DNA from 2 places in the Arthrobacter sp. GAS37 genome. Region 1 is predicted to be linked to the other one. Evidence: riboswitches for the same ligand, from Rfam matches in the RefSeq annotation. Region 1 holds a riboswitch; the other holds the start of a gene.
The links. A riboswitch is a leader RNA that binds a small molecule or an ion and turns the genes downstream of it on or off. The one in region 1 is predicted to bind cyclic di-AMP.
Positions count from the first base shown of each region.

Region 2: linked by a shared signal. The riboswitch ahead of ABH924_RS03975 (M23 family metallopeptidase) and the one ahead of ABH924_RS14260 (hypothetical protein) in region 1 are both predicted to bind cyclic di-AMP.

Region 1 is NZ_JBIYDB010000016.1:77,210-82,192, forward strand. Features, by position in the region: gene ABH924_RS14255 (PucR family transcriptional regulator) at 1-1,037, shown strand, start outside; gene ABH924_RS14260 (hypothetical protein) at 1,110-2,123, opposite strand; cyclic di-AMP (ydaO/yuaA leader) riboswitch at 2,126-2,276, opposite strand; gene ABH924_RS14265 (flavin-containing monooxygenase) at 2,415-3,518, opposite strand; gene ABH924_RS14270 (TetR/AcrR family transcriptional regulator) at 3,559-4,179, shown strand; gene ABH924_RS14275 (helix-turn-helix domain-containing protein) at 4,186-4,584, opposite strand; gene ABH924_RS14280 (TetR/AcrR family transcriptional regulator) at 4,645-4,983, shown strand, end outside.
Region 2 is NZ_JBIYDB010000003.1:64,520-69,502, reverse strand. Features, by position in the region: gene serC (phosphoserine transaminase) at 1-189, opposite strand, end outside; gene ABH924_RS03980 (metal-dependent transcriptional regulator) at 541-1,236, shown strand; cyclic di-AMP (ydaO/yuaA leader) riboswitch at 1,363-1,570, shown strand; gene ABH924_RS03975 (M23 family metallopeptidase) at 1,573-2,391, shown strand; cyclic di-AMP (ydaO/yuaA leader) riboswitch at 2,521-2,703, shown strand; gene ABH924_RS03970 (NlpC/P60 family protein) at 2,709-3,473, shown strand; gene ABH924_RS03965 (HNH endonuclease) at 3,722-4,222, shown strand; gene ABH924_RS03960 (molybdenum cofactor guanylyltransferase) at 4,260-4,892, shown strand; gene ABH924_RS03955 (DUF6457 domain-containing protein) at 4,924-4,983, shown strand, end outside.

The DNA of each region.
Region 1 (4,983 bases):
AGCTCTCCCACGGGATTGCCACCGCCGTGCGTCCCGTCGTTGTGCCCGCCAATGAGGAACTCGGGATGGTGGGGCGCGTCTGCGTCCCGCTGCTGGTGCGCGGATTCCGTGTCGGGTACCTGTGGGTCCAGCAAGACCTTGACGAGCAGACCGCGACGGCGATACTCGCCGAGTTGCCGGGCGTCCGGGACGAGTTGGACCTCCTCGCAGGGTTGTTGCTCGATTCCAATACGGCCGAGTCGGAGTTCCGGCGCCGCCGTGAGCAGGAATTCCTGGCTGCATGCCAGGGCGAGTCCAATGCTGTGGCAACTGTGGCGGGATGGAAGGAGATTCAAGGCCGGGGACCGTGGCAGCTGGTTACAGTGCTCGACGCGGAGGACAGTGGCGGCGTCTCCGATCCGATCGCGGCTACCCTGACGCACCGTTCCGCCGCGCTGCAGGCAACTATCGGGGTCGATTCCGTGCTTTTCAGCGCCGGCACCGAGACGCACTCGGTCCTGTTGTTCCGCGAAACCGGCGGACGGGCGGAGCATGCCCAAGTCTTGGTCCACTATCAGCTGGAACTCGCCAAGCGCGCCGGCCGGAAGGTGGACCGCGTCATTCTCGGCATCAGCGAGCCGTTTTCAGTCATCCGGCAGCTGGGCCGGGCGTACCGGCAGTCGAAGCTCGCGGCCCAGGCTGCCGCCGTCGATCCTCCACTCGGAGAGCTCGTGGACAGCCGCTCGGCCGGGATTTACCAATTGTTCGAACGGCTACAGGCGCCCGGTGGCTGGGACGATTCGGGCTCGGCACATTTCCAGGAGATCGAGGATGCTGACCGCAACGGCGAGCTGCTGCCCTTGCTCGAACTCCTCTATGACAGCGACGGCTCCGTGCAGGACGTGGCTGGGAAGCTCCACCTGCATCGGAGCAGCATTTACAACCGGCTGGCCAGGGTCCGCCAGCTTATCGGTGCTGACCCGCTGAATGGCGCGACCCGGCTCGAACTCCACGCAACGCTCAAAGCGCGCCGCTGGGCGGGCCGTCCGCGGATTTGAAGCCGCTGGTACCGGAAGCCGCGCTGGCTTACTTGTTGAACTCGACGGCAGACTTTCGATGCTGTCCCATCCTCACTGCAGGGCCTTGGTTGCTGCGTCCAAAATCGACCCAAGATCCACGCCGGGTTGGGTGGGCTGTGGCGTGGGACTAGGACTGGTCGGGGTCCGCGGCTTCCAAGAACCTGTGGGCGCGGGGGAGGGCGTGCCGGTCTGGGGCGGAGTCGGGGTTGGGGTGGTTGGCCCTGTCGGAGCCGGGGTGGGAGCCGGGGTGGGGGTCGTTGGCCCGGTCGGAACCGGATTGGAAGGAACAGGCACCGGGGTAAGGCTTGGGGGCAGTGCTGACGGGACGGCAGGAACCTGGACGGAGATCGACGGTGCCGAGACACTCGACGGTTCGACAGCGGCGGGTCCTTGCGGCGAATGTTGCGCCGGGCCCGCGGAGGTCTGGCCGGACTTGGCGCTTGGGGTAGCTGCAGAAGGTGATGCAGCAGCGCTGGGGGAAGTACTTGCCGCCGCGGAAGGAGCGCCGGATTGCGTGGAGTCTTTGTTGTCCGCGCTCGCAGCGTCCTGGGCTCGGGATTCCTGACCGAAGAAAGGCAACTCAAGGGCTTGGCCCAGGGAACCGGCGGTCAACAAGATGCCTAGGGCACCTGCAACCACTGCCATTCGATTGCTCATCGTCCGGATGCTGGCGGCCTTCTTGAGGACGGCGTGTGGTTCCCGGCTGAAGGACGAACCGGTGAACGATGCCGGACCGACGGCGGCACGGGGTGTCGCCGGGAGTGCCGTTGTGGCTGCCTTCTCAGGTTTGGCTTGCTCAGCTGTCGCAGCAGTCACCGTCGGAATGGCGGCGGTTTCGCTGGCTTGGGAAGCCCGCTTCCGTTCGGCTGCGCGGGCGGCCGCGCGCGTGGTGGGCGCCGCCGTCGTCCGGGTTGCCGCGCGGGTGGGTTCCGCTGTCGAACTCAAAGGTTCAGTAGCCGGTGCCGCGATGAACGGTTCGCTGTCTTTGGCCCGACGACGTCCGGTTGGTTTGGTGCTCTCGCCCGCCACTTCGGCACGGCGAGGCTGATCCATGATTGGGGACATGGTGATTGCCTCTCAACGCCTTCGAGGTTAGCTGTCGGGTTCGGACGAGGCCGTCCGGCCGCGCGTGGCGGCTTCACCCCGAGGGCCTGTGGAGAAGTAGGCCCGGAGACTCTGGGTCCCCCGTCTCTGCCGCGGGTCTGGCGGATTCCGGGTTGCGGCAGAGCTCGGCGTCAACCCGGAAGCGGCCCATTTGGGGATTGGGTCGCCCCTCGACGCTACAACAGCCGGCACGCAAAGTCACATTTGAATAACGGGCGGGGTAACCGGTTTTTGCCAAGAACTTCCGCGAGCCTAGTCCCGCGGACCTTCAGTCTGCCCGGCGATGAGTCCTGCGACGTGTTCGGCGTCGCGGCCGACCCCGCCCACGAGGCCCGAGGTCAGCCCGTATTGGAAGGGCATGCCCACGAAGAACAGCCCTGGCAGTTGTTCAACGGCGCCCCGGCAAGTGAGCGGCCAGCCGTCCTCATCCGCGGGAAGTCCTCGGATCCAGCCAAAGTCCGGTTGGTAACCGGTAGCCCAGATCACCGTGGACACCGGGATCGCGTGGCCTTCGTCGGTCAGGGGTTGGCCCTTGCGGGTGCCCGTCAGCCGTGGCAGGCGGGTGACTCCCGCGGCGTCGAGCTCTCGGGTGGAGGCCCGGATCAGCGGCGCGCCGTGCTTCGTGAACCCGACCGCGACTTTGCGGCCGATAGGGGTGGATCTGTTCAATACCTTGTGGATGAAGAGCCACCAAAGCCCGCCGGCGTATCGCGTTACGGGGCTTGGAATGTGGAAGGGAGGGGTTCCGGCAATGTAGGTGCGGTGGGTAGGTGCGAGCTCCAGGGCGATTTCGACGCCGGAGGTGCCGGAGCCGACCACCAGGACATCTCCGGGTGGAACCGAGTCCTGGTTGGTGTATTCCGCTCCGTGGAGTTGGTGGATGCCGGGATCCAGATCCTCGGCGAACGCCGGGATCCTTGGCTGCGCGTTCGGGCCCGTGGCAACAACAACGTTCTTGGCCAGGATCGACCCGGAGCCTGACTGTACTCGGAACCGGCCGTCCTCCCGCTCGATGCCGGTGACGTGGGCACCATGGCGTACCGGGAGTTCCCAGTTCCTGGCGTACTCCTCAAGGTATTCGGCCATGGCGTCTTTTCCGGGAAAGCTGCCTCGGGCGGCGGGAAATAGCATGCCGGGCAGGGAATCGTGCTGCGCCGGGGTGAAGAGCCGCAAGGAATCCCATCGGTTCCGCCACACGTCGCCGACGCGGGCCTGCGAGTCCAGGATGAGGAAGTCTTGCCGGTGTTTCTTCAGGTGGAATCCGGTGGCGAGCCCTGCCTGCCCGGCGCCCACAACCACGGTGTTCACTGGCTCATTGCTGTCCATCGCGAAGCCTCCTGAGGTGTTCGAGGTCATTAGAATAGCATTCCAGTCACTAGAATGCTATTCTTTTTCCGTGGAAATCCGGCACAATGACAGGCGGGTAGCTCAAGCTGTCGCAACCAAGGCTGCAGTCGTGGAAGCCGCTCGGCAGCTGTTTCTGAGCAGGGGATACGTGGCCACCACCATCGGGGCCGTTGCCGAGCAAGCAGGCGTGGCTATCCAGACCATCTACAACTCCGTGGGCAACAAGGCCGCGCTGCTCTCGGCCGTGGTTGACGCGACGGCCTCGGGTCCGGATGCCCCCCGCACCGTCCCGGAGACTATGCGCGAGCGGACTGCCACAGCCGCCGACGCCGGGGCGGTTCTAGCGTTGTTGGCCGACTGGTTCGCCGAGGTGCATCCGAGAAGCAGCCAATTATTCAGCGTCATGAGGCAGGCCTCCGCCGTCGACGCTGAAGCGGCAAAAGTGGAGCGGGACCGGGCCGAAACCCGGCTGCGGAACTATGCGGAAGCTGCGGCTGCGCTCAGGCGGCGCGGGGCACTGACTTCCGGCATGAGCGACGAGCAAGCCGCGGCCGTGATCTGGTCGGTCGGCCACCCGGACACCTACCGATCACTCGTGCTGGATTTCGCTTGGGGATTGGAGCGCTACCGGGATTGGGTCCACGCGGCGCTCAAGGCGGCCCTCGCCTAGCTTTCGCTACTCGCTGGTGGTTTCCTCGTTGCCCGCGGCCGACTTCTTCTGGGTCTCCAACCACGCCATGATGTCCGCGAGCCTGATGCGACGGTGCGTGCCGCGGTATTCCACCGGGATTTCGCCCCGGTCGGTCATGTTCCGCAAGTAGGTGTGCGAGATTCCCGCGAGTTCGGCCGCCCTCGACGTCGTGAGCATTTCCTCCACGCTGCTCACGGTCACCGCTTCGCCCCGGCCCAGCCTGCCAAGGAGGTCGACGACGGCGTCCCTCACCTCATCCGGCAGCCGGTGGACCGTGCCGTCCACGAAGACGGTGATGTCGTTGCTGTCCTGGAGTGAGCGCGCCAGGTTCCGGGCGTCGTCCGCGGGCAAGCCAGGCGTCACGCGGGGAGCTATCAATGCCATGGCAGAAGCCTAGCCGCGCTCAAGGCTGTGCGGTTACGCCGTCGTGTTAGATTCACGCCTATGGTCAACTACCCCGCCAATCCGGATCCAGGCCCTGTCGTGGTCGCGGCAATCGAGCTCCTGGTGCGGCAAGGCTACGACGAGACCTCCGTGGACGACCTCGCCGACGCCGCGGGAATCAGCCGAAGCACGTTTTTCCGCAAGTTCGGATCCAAAGAGGACATCGTTTTCGCCGATCACGACCGTATTCTGGCCCGGGTTCAGGAGTTCCTTGCGGGAACGACGGCGGATCCGTTGCGTGCCGTCGTGGACGCGGCGCTCTTGGTCTTCGGCCACCACGTGGGCAACCGGAAAACCTCCCTTGCCCGCTACGAACTTCTGCATCAAGTGCCGGCCCTT
Region 2 (4,983 bases), on a different contig from region 1:
GCTAAGTCCCTCGCGGACGGAACCCACCAGGTTCTTGACCGGAGCCTGGCGGTGGGAGGTACCGAGGATCGTTGTCGAGGCGGCGGACAGGGCCTCGATCTGCTCCGGGCGGACCTTGGAGGGCCCGGCGCCGAAGCGGCCGTCCTTGGGCAGCAAATCGGCGGGGATAGTGATGCTGTTGTCGCTCACGGGATGCTCCAATGGTGAAGTAGCGGCCTAGATGGGTCGTGGCAGGTGGCAAGCTGCCCCTTCGACTCCCCAATTCTGCCTGACGCCGGAGGCGGGGGCAGAACCGAAGGTGTCATAGTCCGCCACGTGGAAAGCATTTGTTCCGCCGGCTCTGGACGGGACAGTGGACGGGACGCTGGACCGGGCGCTGGACGGGGGCGCCGGAATTATCCGGAGTAATTCCAAATAAGCTAAGCTTGGAGCTGGCGCCCGGACCGGGACCGCCGGCGGTTCGGCCACCTGTTCGACCACTGAGGCGGCTGCGGTACGGTGGAAAATACGCAAGATACTGCGCTCGAGGAGCTGAGCTGGATGACGGATCTGATCGATACCACTGAGATGTATCTTCGGACCATTTTGGAGCTTGAAGAAGAGAACATCGTGGCTCTTCGCGCACGCATCGCCGAGCGCTTGCGGCACTCCGGCCCCACCGTTTCCCAGACGATCGGACGGATGGAGCGCGACGGCCTGGTGATTGTGTCCGATGACCGGCACCTTGAGCTGACTGAAACGGGCCGGAAACGCGCCACCGAGGTCATGCGCAAGCACAGGCTCGCCGAACGGCTCCTGGCAGATGTCATTGGACTGGACTGGGCTTACGTCCACGATGAAGCGTGCCGCTGGGAGCATGTCATGAGTGAGCGCGTGGAACGGCGGCTCTATGAGCTGCTGGACCACCCCACGGAATCGCCGTATGGCAACCCCATTCCCGGACTCGAAGCGCTGGGTGGAGTCGCCTCCCACGCCTTTACGGATGGCGTGGTCAACCTTCTCGACGCGATGAACGAATACTCACCTGAAAACCGGGTCACCGTCAGCCGCCTGGCTGAACCGATCCAGGTGGAACCGGAACTTCTGGTGCAGCTGGACGAGGGCGGAATCCGCCCCGGAGCCAGGGTTTCCCTGGAACGTGTGGGGGAGTACATCTCCGTTCGCGTGCCCAATATCGACGGCGCGCTGGAGCTGCCGCCTGAGGTAGCCTCGCACGTGTTTGTCACGGTCGCCTAGCCGGCCTGGCGAGGCGGCCAGCAAAGATAACGAAATTATTACCGCGGGGGCTTAATCCCCTATAGTTTATTACTGGCGCCGATACCAAAGCGTTACCTGATCCGAAGCCGAGTTCTGCCAGCGGATCAGGTGGATTAGTCCATTCACTGGCAGAAGCGGAGGAACCACCATCGGCTGTCGAAAGACGGCCTTGGGGTGAAGTCCGCAGCGGAAGTGCAAACAGCGCAGGGCCCCTTCGGTAGCTCTGCGCTTCGCGCCCTTCACGCGGACCGGGTCCACGATCTCTCTGGCCCGAATCCGACAGCTAACTTCGCAGGCTTGCCAGAGAGGAAAACCTTGACTACGCAGAACACCAGGGGCCGCAGGCGCGCGTCCGGTCCTACTGCTGAGCTGCGGAGCACAAGCGCCGTCGAGCACGATCGGCCCCGCGATCCCCATCGCGAACTTCGCCGCCGCAAGGGTCCTTTGCGGCAGATAGCCGAGTTCGCTGCGGCGAGCGGGGCGGGACAGAAGGCCGGAGTGGCCCTTGCCGCGACGGGCCTCATCCTGACGGTCGCCATGCCGGGCACCGGCGCCATGACGGCCACGGCCGAATCGAACCAGGCCGCCTCGGCGGTGGGCACCCAGCCTGAGATTCCGGCCGCGGCAAGCGCCACGATCGACTTCAGCCGTGCTGCGGTTTCCACCACGGCGGATCCGGACAGCAAACTCAAGCAGCTCTTGAGTGCGCAGTCCGTCGGCACCATCAAGACGTCGTCCTCCAAAGGCACCCTGGGGGCGCCGCTGGACACACTGACCACGGCCTCGCCTTTCGGCTATCGTGTGAATCCCATCACGGGCGGCTTGGGGGAGTTCCACCGGGGCCAGGACTTCGTGGCCCAGTGCGGCACCCAGGTCCATGCCGCCGCCGCCGGCAAGGTCACTTTCGCTGGCTGGCATCCGTATGGCGGCGGAAACCGCATTGTGGTGGACCACGGCAACGGCCTGGAAACCACGTACAACCATTTGTCTTCGTTCAACGTCCAGGTGGGCCAGACGGTCAGCCGCGGCGATGTCATCGCATTGAGCGGCACCACCGGCGCCTCTACGGGCTGCCACCTCCATTTTGAAGTCATGGTCAACGGCGACGTCGTTGACCCCCTGGGCTGGCTGTAGCCAATCCGATGGAAGCCTCTCGCATGCTTGTCACGCTCCGTGACCTGAATGTGACATTGAGCCAAAACTCATGTACCGTCTAAGACGCATCAACTTTTAGAGAGTTGATGCACTCGAGTGGATTGCCTAGCTCTGCCACTGCTCGAGGTTCCGTTCGCAAAACATCGTCTGGCAGAGGCGGGGGACCCACTTTTGGTCATCTTCACCGATGGCCTTGGGGTTAAGTCGCACAACTTCCGAGAGGGAGAAGTGTGGCCGGATGACTCCCATCCGAATCCGACAGCTTACCTCGCGGGCATAGGGAGAGGCCTCTTAACGTGTCTTCACGCTCTACTGTTGCGCGCCACCGTGCCGCGGTCACCAAGACCAACTCGCTTGCCGTTATCGCTAAGACTGTCGGCAGCAACGCCGGTGGCGTAGGCCGTCAGGCAGCTGTTATCGCAGCTGCTTCAGGTCTGGTGCTCACTAGCGGTATTGCAGCCAACGCTGCAGAAACCAACGTCCCTCGCGAGTCCACTTCGACCTCCGCCCTGGAAGTCCAGTCCATCGCCCAAGCCAGCATTTCGGCCGACTCCTCCGTCGCCATCAAGTACGAGCGCCCGGCGGTCTCTACCGAGGCTGCTCCGGTTGTCGCAGCTCCGGTTGCCACGCAGGAAGCTGCTCCGGCTACGCAGGCTGCAACGGGTGCCGCTACCGGCTCCTCGACGCTCTCTGTCACCGCTGCTGTTTCACCTGCAACGAAGGTTGCCAGCGGCAAGGGCGCAGCAATTGCTGCCGCAGCTTACGCACAGCTTGGCGTTGCCCAGGACTGCACCGCCCTGGCTTCGAACTCCCTGGCCGCTGTTGGGATCAACTTCCACGGCTGGCCGGCAGACTACCTCTCTCTTGGCCGTACGGTCAGCGCCGCTGAAGCGCAGCCGGGAGACTTGGTCTACTACCAGAACGGTGGCATGGGCATGGCCCACATCGCCGTTTACGTCGGCAACGGCATGGCAGTCCACGGCGGCTGGAACGGTGGCACCACCGCCCTTTACAGCGTCAATGTCGGCTCCGGCCCGGTCTTCATCCGCGTTGGTGGCTAAATAGCTCCGGTTACATAGCTTCACTGGAACATCCCCGCTGGTCCGCCCGCGGGGATGTTCTGTTTTAACCAGCATGCGCTATGTGTCCGGCACGTGAACTTTGACCGACACTGCGCTGGAACTCCGGCAAGGATTCGTTGATCTGGCCTCCGAGTGTTTACTCTTAGGTTGTCGATCCACAGCCCGTACATGCAGAGGGCAGCCGGCCCTCGCGCCCCTGACGGGTGCGGCCGTGAAGAGGTACGTGCATGCGCACACTCGTTCTGAATGCTGGATATGAACCGCTGGCGGTAGTAACCTTCCGCCGGGCGCTGGTCCTTGTGCTCACCGGAAAAGCGAGCGTAGTGGCCGAAGGCGACGAGCCTGTCGTCGGGCCGCAGGAGATTCTCGGACGTCCCTCCGTGATTCTGCTCAATCGCTACATCCGGCCGAGGTACAACACCATCACGGCGGTTACACGCCGCGGCGTCTTGCGCCGTGACGGTCACCGCTGCGCCTATTGCGGGAAAGCAGCCCACACCATTGACCACGTCCACCCCAAATCCAGGGGCGGCGCGGATTCCTGGGAAAACCTGGTGGCAGCGTGCTTGCGCTGCAACAACGCCAAGAGTGACCACACTCCAGCCGAGATGGGCTGGAAACTGAGGTTCACGCCGGCGGCGCCCACCGGGACTATCTGGCAGATCAAGGAGCTTGAGAAACCTGCGCCCGCATGGGATCCCTTCCTCCTGCCTGAATCGGCGGCCTGAACCGGAATTGAGCCTGCTTCCCGGGTAATCTGGGCGAGTGGACTTTGATGCGGTGATACTGGCGGGTGGCAAGTCCTCCCGCCTCGGCGGCGTGCCCAAAGCCCAGTTGAGGTACGACGGCGCCACCCTCCTTGAGCGTGCCGTGGCGGCCGTGCGCGGGGCCGGGAGGGTCGTCGTCGTCGGGCCGGATCCCGGCACTTTGCCGGACGGCACATTGACCGCGCGGGAGGACCCGCCCTTCGCCGGACCGGCTGCCGCGATCGCCGCCGGACTCGCCGCGCTAAAAGCGCAAGACGGCGAAGGGCAGGATGGCGAGAGCCCGTCCACTAAGCACGCGCCCTGGGTCCTCGTCCTGGCCTGCGATATGCCCCTGGCCGCCGCCGCGGTTCCGGTCCTGCTCCGGGTACTTGCCGGCCACGAAGAAGCGGAAGGGGCCATGTCCGTATCCGCCGATGGCCGGAAGCAGCCGCTGCTCGGGATCTACCGGGTATCCGCTCTGCAACGGGAGGTGCAGGCTGCGGAAGAACAGGGCGGCCTGGCCAACGCCGCGGTTTTCCGCCTGCTTGCTAGGCTTGATCTGCTGGCCGTGCCTGTCCCCGCCGGGTCCACCGATGACGTGGATACCTGGGACGATGCCGCGGCGCTTGGAGTGGACGGCGACCTGCCGTGACAACAGCTGTACCGGACAGTGGAGGCGGATCGTGAAGAGCCAGGAAGAAACGCTTGAGGAATGGTGCAGGAGCCTGCTGCAAGCATATGAG